One region of the Endozoicomonas sp. PH6C genome, then DNA from elsewhere that is predicted to be linked to it. Evidence: predicted binding sites of a transcription regulator. Region 1 holds the regulator's gene; each other region holds the start of a gene.
The links. Region 1 encodes PhoB, which activates phosphate uptake and scavenging genes when phosphate is short. Its sites were predicted from a motif close to TGTCATANNNNTGTCANA; they were not measured.

Region 1 (4,621 bases):
CACCGCCTGAGCAGTAAAACTCGTATCCGCTCTTTGTTTAAAGATGTTCATGTCGAAGATCTTGAGCGTATCATCTCCAGAATGCAGGACGTAATGCAGGAGAAAGTTGAAGCCCGCAATAAGATTGACGAAGAGCGTCAAGCCAAACTCGAAAACATTGAAGCCGTTAAGCAGATCATGGCCGAACGCGGCATTTCAATGGAAGACTTGGACCATCTGGAAATAGCGACTCAAAAACGTCGTCGTAATGTCCAAAGGTTTACTTTTGAGTACCAGACAGAAGCCGGCGACACTGTCCAATGGGATGGTTCTACCACAGGGCGCTTGCCGCGTGACTTCCAAAGCTACCTGGACCGCACCGGCAAAAAACGTCTGGAATGCGTCGTTGGCGAAGAGTAAGTCTACCTTCGTCAGTATTTCGGGTTCATGCCCGGTCTGCAACTTCTTGAATAAAGACACCAATGGATCAAAGTATCATTCTTTGAAAAACCTCCCCCTCTGACTCGAAGTAATCAGTTGGGGATCCCATTACAGAGTGCTCAGGTGGGACCACTCTCATCAACACTCTGACCAACAGCCCGCAGTGCACCCCACAGCAGGTGTTCAAGAGACAGTTACAAACTAGTAAAGAAAATACAAATACGCAAGCCCGGTCTTTGCAGGATGGTTAAAATCCACCACCCTGCCAGCTCCCGGGGATTAGCGTTTCAGAGTAAAGATAGTCAGGATCAGTCTGTACAACAGACTGTTCGCGAATGATGAAACCATGAAAAGATTATTCATTTTTTGATGGTAGTCCTAAAAGCAGAAAAGGTGCCACCGGCCCTTTTCTGCTTTCATGAGTGTTCCAACTCAAGGCATTTTTCCGGAAAGTAGCAAATAAAGCGGCTGCCTTTTCCAGGGTGACTGCTGATCGTGAGTTTGCCTCCGTGTCTCAGCATGACGTGCTTGACGATAGCCAGGCCAAGCCCCGTTCCCCCGGTATTCTGGCTACGACTTTTATCAATCCGGTAAAAGCGCTCAGTCAACCTCGGAATATGCATTGGATCAATACCGACACCATTGTCTTCTACCATCATATGTCCGCCTTCCCCGTCCTGCCACCAGCGCACAAGTATTTTCCCACCCTGGGGTGTATAGCGCACGGCATTAAAGACCAGATTCGAGAAGGCACTGCGCAACTCATTACTGCTGCCTGCCAAAAAGACATCTTCAGGACAATCCAGAGAAATCTGATGCTGGCTTTCACCACTGAGTGCACATCCGTCTTCAACGATACTGCTGAGCAGGGTTTTAACATGAACCCCATTCTCGTCTGCCTGAGCTTCAGCCGACTCCAGTTTGGACAGCAACAGCAGGTCTGCCACCAGATTCTGCATTCTCAGCGACTGCTCCTGCATCCTGTTCAGTGCTTTTTCCCAAACAGGGGGCAGACCTGAATCCGGGCCCAGACTGTCCAGCATGGTTTCGATGTATCCAGACACAACCGTCAGTGGTGTTCTCAGTTCATGGGAGACATTGGCAACAAAGTCTTTTCTCATGACTTCCAGCTGATTCAAGCGCGTGACATCTCTAACGGTCATGAGACGATTGCCTTTGCCATAAACCGTTATATTAAATTGCAGTTGATGATCCGGGTTGATTGGCGAGGGGATCTCAAGAGCTTTTTGATAACCACCCTGCTCAAAGTAGTCGGCAAACCTTGGATCACGTAGCAGATTGGTAATCAACTGCCCCTGATCGTCAGGCGTCTTAAGCCCTATCAAAGTTCCAGCGGCGGGATTCCACCATTCCAGGTTGCCCTGATTATCTATCATTACAACACCGTCGTTCAGCGCAGCAGTTGATTCCTGAACACGTTCAATCACTCCGGCCAGCTTTTGCCGGGAACGACTGTGCTGTTTTTGCAATCGATAGATACCATCAAAAATTTGCCCCCAGAACCCTTTACTCTCAGGAGGCTCTTTGCTCCTGGCCTTGGGGTCATTCAGCCAGTCCAGCAGCTTGAAAAGCTGACGGAAGCTCCAGACAAAATAACCTCCCATGACCACACAGAGTCCTAAAAAAGGCTCTCCAAACAACCAGCCCAGGGAAAACCCGACAATCACGTAGGCGATCATGCGGCTCAGCAAATGGGTTTTTGAAATTGTTGTCATATTACTCCCGGCCAGATAACTGCTGAGCACTGAGCATAAAAGGTTTACACCCTCGTTGAGAAACGATATCCAGTACCACGAACCGTTTGCACAAAGGCTTCGTAGTTATCACCTAAGGCCTTACGCAAGCGTCGAATGTGTACATCAACGGTTCGCTCTTCCACATAAACGTTGCCACCCCAGACCTGATCCAGTAACTGCCCACGGGTATAGGCACGCTCCTGGTGCGTCAGGAAAAACTGCAGCAAACGGTACTCGGTAGGTCCTATTTCAGCAGGTGAGCCATCAATAGAGACTCTGTGGCTGACAGGGTCCAGCTCCAATCCCTTGATGACAATGGGAGACTGGTTATCAAATCCGCCTGTACGACGGAGAACCGCTTTTAAACGAGCAGCCAGCTCGCGGGGAGAAAAAGGCTTGGTGATGTAGTCATCGGCACCGGTTTCAAGTCCCTGGATTTTGTGGTCTTCTTCACCTTTGGCCGTCAACATAACAATGGGTATTTCAGAGGTCAGCTCATTGCGCTTCAGACGACGGGCCAGTTCAATTCCAGAGACATCTGGTAACATCCAGTCCAACAAGATCAGATCGGGTTTGTTATCCACAATCAGAGAGTGCGCTTCTCTGGCATCTGCTGCCTCAAGACAGTCATACCCTGCCATTTCCAGAGCAACGGTCACCATTTCGCGAATCGGTGCTTCGTCATCTACGATCAGAATGGTCTTTCCTGGCATTAATCTCTACCTGTTATCTGTCGATTCGATTTCGGCGGTGACGTTCTGGCATCTATCAGCTGAAGCTCATTGGGGCTATACCAGGATGGTAGTGTCTCAGGACAGCACCTTTCCTATCGCTCAGGCTGTTTCTCACTACTTTGATCAACCGCACTATACACCGGACATTACACCTTTGAAATGTTACAGGCAGATGACACACTAAAGGCTGATATTGCAGCTTAAAAATAAAAAGATCCCTCAGGGTTTACAGGGTAAGGCTTTTCGCCATTTATCCCTACAGCCACCATAAGTAGCAATACTTACCAGGCTCTAAGCCGGATTGAAGATCAAAGATAACTCAACACGAAACCTGCAAATACAATGGCTCCGGCCCAGTGGTTACTGAGAAACGCCTTGAAGCAGGCTTCACGCTCACGACGACGGGTTAACCATTGCTGGTAAACGAAAAGGGCTGCGACAGCCAACAATGAGAGATAATAGAGAGCACCTAACTCCAGTTGATGGCCTGCCATGGCCAGTGTCATCAGGGTAAGTACCTGCAGGCAACCAACAATCAGGTTATCCATCTCGCCAAATAGAATGGCTGTGGACTTGATACCTACTTTCAGATCATCGTCACGATCCACCATGGCGTATTGAGTATCGTAAGCTACTGTCCAGAAGAGATTGGCCAGAAACATCAGCCAGACGATGTTTCCCAACGAGCCACTCTGAGCCGCAAAAGCCATGGGTATCGACCAGCCAAAAGCAGCCCCCAAAACCACCTGAGGCAGATGAGTGTGTCTTTTGGCAAAAGGGTAAGCCGAGGCCAGCAATAATCCGGCAAAAGAGAGCTGGACGGTAAGAGTATTGGTAAAGAGTACAAGAATGAAAGACAAAAGCACCATACCGGAGAAATAGATCAGCGCTTCTTTTTCCTGAATTTTACCCGTTACCAGCGGTCGATGCTGTGTTCTCCTAACATGGCCGTCCACTTTCCTGTCAGCAAAGTCATTAATAACGCAGCCTGCACTGCGCATCAAAACCACGCCGACCGAAAAAATCACCAGATTCTTCAGACTCGGTACACCTTCTGCCGCCACCCAGAGTGCCCACATAGTAGGCCAGAACAACAGATAAATACCAATAGGCCGGTCCAGCCGGGCCAGCCGTAAGAAATCTTTTAAACGGGGAAATCGTTGCAGAACTACTTCAGTGCCTGCCAATACCGCCATTGGTTTTCTGAATTGCATCATAATATTTAGCTGCTTATCTGCATCTTTATTATCATCGCTGAGATTCTTATTGCTCATCGCCCTGAATCATGACCCGCATCGCCAGTTTATCAGGTCAGGCCAGGTTCTCAATCAGGCCATGACCAGACCGACTGCGGAAATCTCTATATTTCACGAGGTAAGTGCTTCGACAAACAATCATTCTTGTAGAGCTTCAGGGTTCAGGATGCTTCGACATGACTCTGGAGTGCTTCTCTGTCTGTTCAGACAGGTCCGGCAAAAAGATTTCACAAACAGATATAGACTTTTCGTGCAAATAAAATAACGACCGCCTTCCCCAGGCTGTTTCATCAGAGTATTTTTCAACCAGATGAGGATTAAACTGACGAGCCGGCAGTTCCGCTACCTCAAATGGTCCCCGACGCATACCGGGATGATTAAATAAAAACTCCCCCAGGGGCTTAGTGCCCAGTTGCAGCAGCTCTCTGTTCGTGCCAATAAGACTGCTGTGAGG
Region 2 (4,621 bases), 440 kb from region 1:
TCAGCAAACGGGCTACCCTTCATCACTGCTAAGTATTGACGAGGTTATACGTGCCAATCCTGCCGTCAAGAAAAGTTATGCAAAAGGTGCCTTGTACTTCCCGGAGGAATTCAGTGTTAACCCCCTGCAACTGATTTACCGCATCATTGAGTTTATTCAGCAGGAATACACCGTTGAATACCGACCCAACACCCAAATCATCAGCATGGAAACCGGGCAGGATGAAGTCATCAGTATGGATTCAGCTGGTGAGCAATACCGGGCTTCAAAAGCGATAGTCTGTAACGGGCATGATTTCAAAACCCTGTTTCCATCACGCTTTCTCAACAGTGATATTGAGCTGGTCAAGCTCCAAATGATGCGTACCAAACCACTGAAGAGCGTCAGTCTCAATGGCAATTTGCTTTCGGGCAGGACTATCAGACGCTATGAGAGCTTTCGCAACTTGCCTTCCTGGAGTGCCGGAGAAAAAGACTCAGAGCTGGATAAGTACGGGATACATATTCTGTTCAAAAAGGAGCTTGACGGGTCCATCATCATTGGCGACTCACACGAGTACGCCGATGCCCGCGAGGCAGAGAAACTCTCCTTCACAATGAATCAATCCATCAATGAACGGATGCTGACAGAAGCCAGAAACATTGTTGAGCTTCCTTGCTGGGATATCGCGGAATATTGGGCAGGTTATTATTGCCAGAGTAAAACCGATCACTACTACCAGGACGACATAGACAACAAAATTCACTTTCTCACGGCCATCGGCGGCAAGGGCATGACCCTGGCTCCCGGCATTGCAGAAAAGAATATCGAAAACATCCTTTGACATCCTCCTTGACGTAAAGAGAGTGTCGCACAACTCTAAAAACTCGTTCCCGTGCTGGTGCGTGGGAACCAGAGTTTTGCGACAGAGTTTTGCGACACCCTATTAAAGTACGGGGTTTTACGCTCATTCGATAAATCTTTCAGCAAACCCATCATTTCTTTGCGATCATGACGGTTCTCCCTGGCATCAATGACCAAATTGACCAGCCCAAAACACGGGCAAAGCCCCCGGCAAAAGCATCTGTGCTTTAGCAATTCATTTTGATTCCCCTATGTTATTTGCCTACAGTGGTAGGGCAATGGAGGTGATTTATGGAAAACTTGTATGACACTGATTTCTACACATGGTCCTATCGACAAGCCGAGCTTATCAGGCAAGGCCGTTTCGATGAACTTGATATGGACAACCTGGTCGAGGAAGTTGAGGACATGGGTAGAGCCCGTTATCGTTCAGTACAGAGCCGTTTGTCTCAATTACTCATGCACTCGCTTAAATGGCTGATGCAGCGTAAAAAAAATGATTTGCATGAGATGGATCAATGGTTCCGAAGCTGGTCAACCAGTATCAGTAAACAACGTATTGCCATTGAGCATGAGCTTGAAGAAAATCCCGCTCTCAATAGTAAACTGGACGAGATTTTGCCAAAAGCCTATCAGTACGCCCGAAAGCTTGCTGCCAACGAGATGCAGTGCAGACCCGACGCTTTCCCGTCTGAGTGCCCATGGACCTATGACGAAATCATGGAAGATGGCTGGCTGCCGGAGGCTGACGATGACTGATTTATACAAAACCGACTACACCTCATGGCTGAGCCAGCAGCGGGAGCTGCTGGCTCAGCGACAATTTCACAAACTCGACATTGACAATCTGTTGGAGGCGATGGAGTACGAAATGGGCAGTACCAGAGATACTCTTGAGTCTCATTTATCGGTATTGGTTTTACATCTTCTCAAATACGATTATCAGAAACGGATTCTGAAAGATTTGTGGGTAGAGGATAAGGTTGTCCAGACGTGGATGCCAAGTATCTACAATTCCAGAGCAGCGATTGAAAAGCAAATTTCAAAACACCCTCATTTACAGCCCATGATCGTGGAGTTATTGGCGGGTGCATATTCCGATGCTTGTCGGCAAGCAGTTAAGCAGATGAACAATTACGCTCGCAGTGAAAGCCAGAAGCTGAGCAAAAAAAGCTTTCCCGGCCAATGCCCATGGACCTTTGAACAGATCACAGATGACGACTGGCTGCCCGGCGATTAAAACAGCGCAGCAGCCCCAATCCCCGCCACCGTAATAATGGTGCCAAAGACCCCGCCCTGGTTCTGGGCACTCTGCCGAACCGCCGCCTGATTGCACAGCCTCCGACGACCAGGAATTGGCCATGTTGCAGGAAACTGTCACAGAGTCGAAAAAGATCTGTAATATTTTAGTCATTTCTCTCTCGTAGAATCGCGATATCCCTTCTGGTCTTGGCCAGAACAAAATGATTATCCGACTGGAGAGAGCTCCATGAAAAAACACCTGACAGCCCTGACCCTGGCAACAACTTCAATTTTCAGCGCTTCATCTTTCGCTGCATCTCCTGTGGAATTGACGGTTTATACTGCTTTTGAGACCGACATTCTGAATCGCTACAAGAAAGCCTTTGAGCAGGATAATCCCGATATCAGCATCAAATGGGTACGGGACTCTACCGGTATCATGACCGCTAAACTGCTGGCAGAAAAAGATAATAGCAGGGCAGACGTCGTATGGGGCCTGGCCGGTTCCAGCATGGCACTGTTGAAAGATAAAGGCGTACTGGATACCTACAAGCCCAGAGGTCTGAATCAAATCAAGTCTCAGTTGGTTGATCCTGAGGCCGCCAAAGCATGGTTTGGCAACCAGGCTTACTTTAATGTCATTTGTTACAACGAAGCGGTAGCCGCAGCCAAAAAACTGCCCAAGCCTCAATCCTGGCAAGACCTGCTGAATCCGGTCTATCAGGGCCAGATTGCCATGCCTAACCCAGCCTCTTCCGGCACTGGCTATATGCAGGTTTCCGCCTGGCTGCAGAGCATGGGTGAAGACAAAGGCTGGGCCTATATGGATAAGCTGAACAACAACATGTCCCAATACACTCACTCAGGTTCCAAGCCCTGTGTTCAGGCTGCCATGGGTGAAGTGGCTATTGGTATTTCCATGGCGGTTCGTGGCGCCCAATTGAAAAGTCAGGGTGCACCGCTGGACCTGATTCTTCCCAAGGGTGGCGTTGGCTGGGATGTGGAGTCAGTAGGTCTGGTTGCAGGTACCGATCAGGCTGCAGCTGCGAAAAAGCTGGTCGACTGGTCTCTCAGCCAGAAAGCTAATGAGCATTATGTAGAGGCGTACCCCGTTGTCGGTCACAAAGACGTCAGTAAAGAAGTACCCAACTATCCAGATGTAGAAAGCGCTATGGTGGACCTGGACTTTGGAGAAATGGCCAGTGAGCGTGAAGCTGTACTCGCTGAATGGTCCAAACGTTTCGATCATATGTCTGAACCTAAGTCTTGATGCCTTACTAGTTATGCAGAAAGCGCCGTTTATTCCCCAAAGGGAATAAACGGCTTTTTCAGGTTTGGAGCTTTAGGAAGTTAACGCTATGAAACCCTTTCTCACCATCGAAAACCTGGGGAAACGCTTCGGCGATTTCACCGCTCTCAAAGAGATTTCCCTGTCCGTTAATAAGGGTGAATTCATCTGTTTTCTCGGCCCCTCGGGTTGCGGAAAGACGACGCTGTTGAGAATGATTGCCGGATTGGAAGCCTGTAAACAGGGAGAGATCTGGCAGGATGGCACCAACATAACAGCACTCCCACCTGAACAAAGAGACTTCGGCATTGTCTTTCAATCCTATGCCCTGTTCCCCAACCTGAGTGTTTCAGAAAATATCGGTTTTGGTTTGAAAAACCAGGGTCAATCCAAACGTGAAGTTGAGGGCAGCGTGAACCAATGGCTGGATATTATCGGCCTGCAGGATTCCGGCCCCAAATTTCCCTCTCAGCTTTCTGGCGGTCAACAACAGCGTGTAGCACTGGCAAGGGCTCTGGCACTCTCTCCGGGGTTGTTGTTGCTCGATGAACCCCTCTCGGCCCTGGATGCCAAAGTCAGAATCAAGTTGCGGGAAACGATCTGTAAGCTGCAAAGAAAACTGGGCATTACCACCATTATGGTGACCCATGACCAGGAAGAAGCCATGGCTATGGCTGATCGCATCGTGGTGATGAATCACGGAAACATAGAACAGATAGGCACACCGGAAGAAATTTACAAACAGCCAGCCTCTCGCTTCGTTGCTGAATTTGTTGGCGCCATGAACTTTCTGGAAGGTGATACCAACAAAAAGAATCAGGTCGTACTGGCCAACCAGCCACTCTCTCTGCCAGTGACTGAGTCAACAACGAGAAAAGTGATTCTGGGGATTCGTCCGGAAGACCTGAGCTTCAGTGAAGGTCAGTCTGCTTTGCCAGTCAGTGTTGAAAGTCTGGAGTTTCAGGGCTCCTTTGTTCGTGCAGAGTGCAGCCCTGTTGGCTGGAGCAGTGAGCGACTGATTAAAGTCGATGTACCTGTCCACCAGCTGGCTGGCCTTAAGCTGGAACCGGGGAGCCAGAATCGGTTGTCCCTGAGTGAAAAACATATCCATGTCTTCCCTGCAGCATGATGAGCCCGCTTTAAATATGAGTCTATCTACACACACCCCAGCGGATGCAAACTCTCCAGCACTGGGCCGGAAGCCTCTGCTGCCAGCCATCAGCAGGGATCAATGGATTCTTGGGCTGG
Region 3 (4,621 bases), 2.1 Mb from region 1:
TCAGACTTTCGAACGATGATGCCTCCGTTAAAGGTGTGAGGTTAATACCCATAATACTGGATATAAATTCTTGCATGCCATTCACGGTATGCATAAACGCAGGTACAGGGCATGAGCGTCCCGGGCGACAATGCCTGGCTGCATTACTGTAGATAATCGGCAGAAGCTCGTAGGGCAAGCATCTTATCAACAAGTTTTCCAGTGTCTCCCCTGACTCCAGTCCTGAATCAATGCGCTGGAAAGCCGCTGATGCCATTGCAGTTAAACCGATCAGAAGCGCTATTCCTGCGTCCAATTCGGCTGCTTTCAATTGACTTGAAAGCGACTGCGGACAATCATATGCATTGATATTTTCACAAAGCAATGCACGGTCGAATGCTTGATCGCAGCTTTCTCCGGTGTATATGTCAGCCAAGATACAAAAGTAGGTATAAAGTCGATCCCTGGAAAGAAAGTTGGGTGCAAGAAAAGCAAGAAACATCAGGACCAGACCGTTATTAACCCCAACATAATTGCACTGTTTTTCCCCCTGAACTAAATGAAAATAATTGAAATAGGGATTACTTCTGCCATTTATGTTGACAGACAAAAACAGTTGATCAAAAAGGCTTCTTGCCGTTGTATAGACCACCCCTTTCTCTAAGCGGCTTTGACTATTGAACCTGTTTATATTAATAGCGAATATACGATGTATGAGTCTCAATACTCTTTGAATGCGATTTTTTCGAAATTCAGGATTACCCGTGTTCACATAATTAAAATAAAAGTTGGTCATACGATTAAAGTCTTGCTCATCAACTTCGTAAGTTTCACAGGTTTCCAGTCGCTCATCTCCGGATAGGTCATCAGATTCTAAGTTAAGCCTGACAAAGCCAATACGAATATTTTCAAGTGGGCTTATGTCGGATTGATCTCTGCAGTTTTGTTGCTCTTTTGAAAGGGGTTTCCAGTTTTTCATTTGATAGTTACGAAATTTTTCAAGACGATAGGTGTCGTTTGCAAGCCCCTGCTGATAAAAAAACAAAAACATTGAAAACAAAAGTGTCTTTAAGACACATGTTATAGCCATACTTTCACCTGTATTCGTTAAAAAAGCCACATTGCTATCAGTGAGCCTTATGTGAGCTTCCTTAGCACATATATTTATAGGCTATGAAGACCCATAGAAAAAGCAGGTCTGGATGTTGCCATTGAGGCCAGCCACTTGTTGTCCGGTCTCAGTTCTATCCCGATAAAAAAATAAAAAAATAAGACACCCATAAAAAAATAAGACACCCATAAAAATAAAAACAAGACCTTCAAAAACTGTATTCCCAAAAAGGATCAGAAAATCTATCTTCAAGTAGCGTATCATTGAGCCACACATCGCCATCCAACGAACAAAGGCTGTCCAAGCCATAATTCAGACAATGCAAATCCATTCCGACATAAGTCGAAGAGATAAAGAGAGGGTCTTTGACGTCTTAACTGACTTCTACGCTAACCTGTCAGGTACAAACGACTGCAGGCGTTTAAACCTCGAAGCCACTTCTGTCCGGCTTCAAGTGCATAAGCCTTCATCGCCTTCAGACGGCCAACTGCCCGATAAAAACGATTATTCCATTGCATGGTTTTCAGCCACTCATCCGGATCAATGTCCAACCTTTGAAGAATCGGAGGGGTGCACGACGGGATGGAACCTTTCTTATCTGTTCTGACAATGCGACCGCTCCAGTCAACCAGTTCCAGATAGTCGTGAAGAAGGTAGGGAAGGGCAACGTCCGTTTCCTGTCCCTGCAAACAGAAAGGTTTCAGGGTCAGCGGCTGTTTTTTAGTCTCAGAATGTGTAACCTGCTCCACCCGTTCCTGAATCGACGTGTAGTTCGACTCTTCCGGTGTTTCTGCCTTTCCAGCCCGAATCGGATTCAAGTCAACGTAGGTCATGCAGGTCAGTAACGCTGCTTCGTCCAGCAATGCCTGGCTTTTAAAGCGTCCTTCCCAGAAGCGTCCTTTACACTCGTCTTCTTTGTTGGCCTCACGAGCAAGATGTTCATTCAGGCAGCGCATAAACCAGCTGATATCCGCTAAACGACGCCGGTATTCCTCAGCATATTCATCAATACGGGCCAATTCAGCGCTGCCCAATTTGTCAGCGGCCAGATGCCTTTGCACCAGAAGTGGACCTCTGAACAAGGTCGTCCAACGATGCAGCACTTCATTCCGTGACCAGCTCCTGGCAGATGACTGATTGATATGCAAAACCACATGATAATGATTCGACATGACAGCGTAAGCGCAAACTTCGATAGCAAAGACTGAAACGAGTTCCTGAAGTTTATCCACCACCCATTGGCGGCGATGCTCGTAATTCTTGCCAGTCAGGTGGTTCTCTCCACAGAGGTAAGCCTGACGAACACATCTTGCCATGCAGTGGTAATAAGGCGTTGAGCCGGGGTCAATCAGAGTATTGCGGGCCTGAGCCATGAACTCACCTGTCTGGGTAAAAAATCAGTGATGGGTGAAAAAGTAGACCAGGTGGATGGGGAAGCAAATTTATGGGTGTCTTTTTTTTTGGTAATAAGGCGTTGAGCCGGGGTCAATCAGAGTATTGCGGGCCTGAGCCATGAACTCACCTGTCTGGGTAAAAAATCAGTGATGGGTGAAAAAGTAGACCAGGTGGATGGGGAAGCAAATTTATGGGTGTCTTTTTTTTTGATGGGGAAGCAAATTTATGGATGTCTTTTTTTGCTAAAAATCAGTGATGGGTGAAAAAGTAGACTAGGTGGATGGGGAAGCAAATTTATGGATGTCTTTTTTTGCTTCTTCTCCATGGGTTACTCGATGGGTGTCTTTTTTTTCTGGCTCAAAGGGCTATGCTCGTTTTCCGCCTGACCATATCACCAAGTCCACTGGGTATGGGTAGGGCTTTTAACACCGAAACATCCAACCTTTAAGCCTGCAAGTTATGAGATACCGGAATGCCAAAAAGACAGGACAGAAAGACAGGACAGACACCCTGGAGTCAAAAACTGTCATTTTCATAAAATCCAAACAAACCTGTAACATTACTGAAATATTCCCCCCCTATCCTTGCACCCATCAAATTTTGAGGTAACAGAAAAATATTTTGCACAACCCACTGACAGATTAAGGCACGGCAAAAGATTTTTCTTTGTAAACGCAAGTACACTCCAAGCGAGTTTCTCGGGGAGAATAGAAGTGAAGTTTCTGAAGTCTATTGTAATGTCCTCCATGTTGGCTGCAGCGTCCTTCTCTGCATCTGCCAAGACAGAAGTTATCAACGGTGCGGGAGCCAGTTTCCCACATCCGATCTATGCCAAATGGGCTGAGGAATACCAGAAAGAAACCGGTATTCGCATCAACTACCAGGCCATCGGTTCCGGCGGTGGTATCCGTCAGATCACTGCCAAGACCGTCGACTTTGGCGCCAGCGACGCACCTCTGAACGAAGAGCGACTGGATAAAGAAGAGATGATCCAGTTCCCAATGGTGATGGGTGCTATTGTTCCAGTGATCAACGTGCCTGGCATTGAGTCCGGTGCTCTGAAGCTGACCGGTGAAGTCCTGGCAGACATCTACCTGGGTAAAATCAAGAAGTGGAATGACGAGCGCATCACTGCTCTGAACCCGGATCTTGAGATTCCTGCCCAGGCTATCTATGTCGTCCATCGTTCCGATGGTTCCGGTACCACCTACAACTTCACCGATTACCTGAGCCAGATCAGCTCGGAGTGGAGTGAGAATATCGGCAGAAACACCGACATCACCTGGCCAAAAGCAGCTACCACTATCGGTGGTAACGGTAACGCTGGTGTCGCCAACTTCGTGGGCCGTACCCGTGGTGCTATCGGTTATGTAGAATATGCCTTTGCAAAACAAAACGACCTGACCTACACCCAGCTGGCCAGTGCTGATGGCAAGTTCCTGAAGCCAAGCATGGAAACCTTCCAGGCTGCCGCTGCCAATGCCGACTGGGAGAATGCTCCGGGCTTCGAATTGCTGCTGAACAACCAGCCTGGTGCTGACTCCTGGCCTATGACAGCAGCGACCTTCATCCTGATGCATAAAGATCAGGCTGACGCCGAGAAAGCTGAGCAAATCATCGACTTCTTCGAGTGGAGCTACGAGAAAGGCGGCGAACTTGCAGAAGGTCTGGACTACATCCCAATGCCGGAAAGCGTAGTTAACATGGTAGAGAATGTCTGGAAAGAAGACTTGACCAGCAACGGACAAACCATTATCAAGTAACCGGTTATTCTAGCCTTTCTTAAACAGGAAACGAACGACAGCTGATCAGCATAGCGCTGGTCAGCTGTCTTGTTGTAGCTTATGCTTTTAACTGCGATGCCCAGCGCTATAAAGGGTGACTCAATCTTCTACAGACTGAGCTTCACCAGCGCCATTCTGATTTTTCTGGTGTTGATCGGGATTATCCTTTCCCTGATTGACGGCGGTTGGCTGGCTCTCTCCGAGTTTGGCCCCGGCTTTGTATTTCGTAATGTCTGGGACCCGGTAAACAGTGAGTTTGGTGCCGCTTCTGCTATTTACGGCACCCTGGTTTCTTCGCTTATCGCCATTATTATTGCCATTCCTGTCGGTCTGGGCACGGCGATCTTCCTGG

Region 2: the regulator PhoB is predicted to act here: its motif matches at 2,241-2,258, upstream of ACOMG9_RS02350 (putative 2-aminoethylphosphonate ABC transporter substrate-binding protein).
Region 3: the regulator PhoB is predicted to act here: its motif matches at 3,038-3,055, upstream of pstS (phosphate ABC transporter substrate-binding protein PstS).

What each region holds. Positions count from the first base shown of each region.
Region 1 is NZ_CP185342.1:141,014-145,634, reverse strand. Features, by position in the region: gene ACOMG9_RS00545 (H-NS family histone-like protein) at 1-399, shown strand, start outside; gene phoR (phosphate regulon sensor histidine kinase PhoR) at 837-2,156, opposite strand; gene phoB (phosphate regulon transcriptional regulator PhoB) at 2,201-2,890, opposite strand; gene ubiA (4-hydroxybenzoate octaprenyltransferase) at 3,220-4,107, opposite strand; gene ACOMG9_RS00525 (chorismate--pyruvate lyase family protein) at 4,322-4,621, opposite strand, start outside.
Region 2 is NZ_CP185342.1:580,192-584,812, reverse strand. Features, by position in the region: gene ACOMG9_RS02365 (TIGR03364 family FAD-dependent oxidoreductase) at 1-823, shown strand, start outside; gene ACOMG9_RS02360 (DUF29 domain-containing protein) at 1,135-1,602, shown strand; gene ACOMG9_RS02355 (DUF29 domain-containing protein) at 1,595-2,083, shown strand; gene ACOMG9_RS02350 (putative 2-aminoethylphosphonate ABC transporter substrate-binding protein) at 2,333-3,355, shown strand; gene ACOMG9_RS02345 (putative 2-aminoethylphosphonate ABC transporter ATP-binding protein) at 3,444-4,502, shown strand; gene ACOMG9_RS02340 (putative 2-aminoethylphosphonate ABC transporter permease subunit) at 4,519-4,621, shown strand, end outside.
Region 3 is NZ_CP185342.1:5,208,263-5,212,883, forward strand. Features, by position in the region: gene ACOMG9_RS19120 (RING finger protein) at 1-1,099, opposite strand, end outside; gene ACOMG9_RS19125 (transposase) at 1,480-2,463, opposite strand; gene pstS (phosphate ABC transporter substrate-binding protein PstS) at 3,199-4,248, shown strand; gene pstC (phosphate ABC transporter permease subunit PstC) at 4,345-4,621, shown strand, end outside.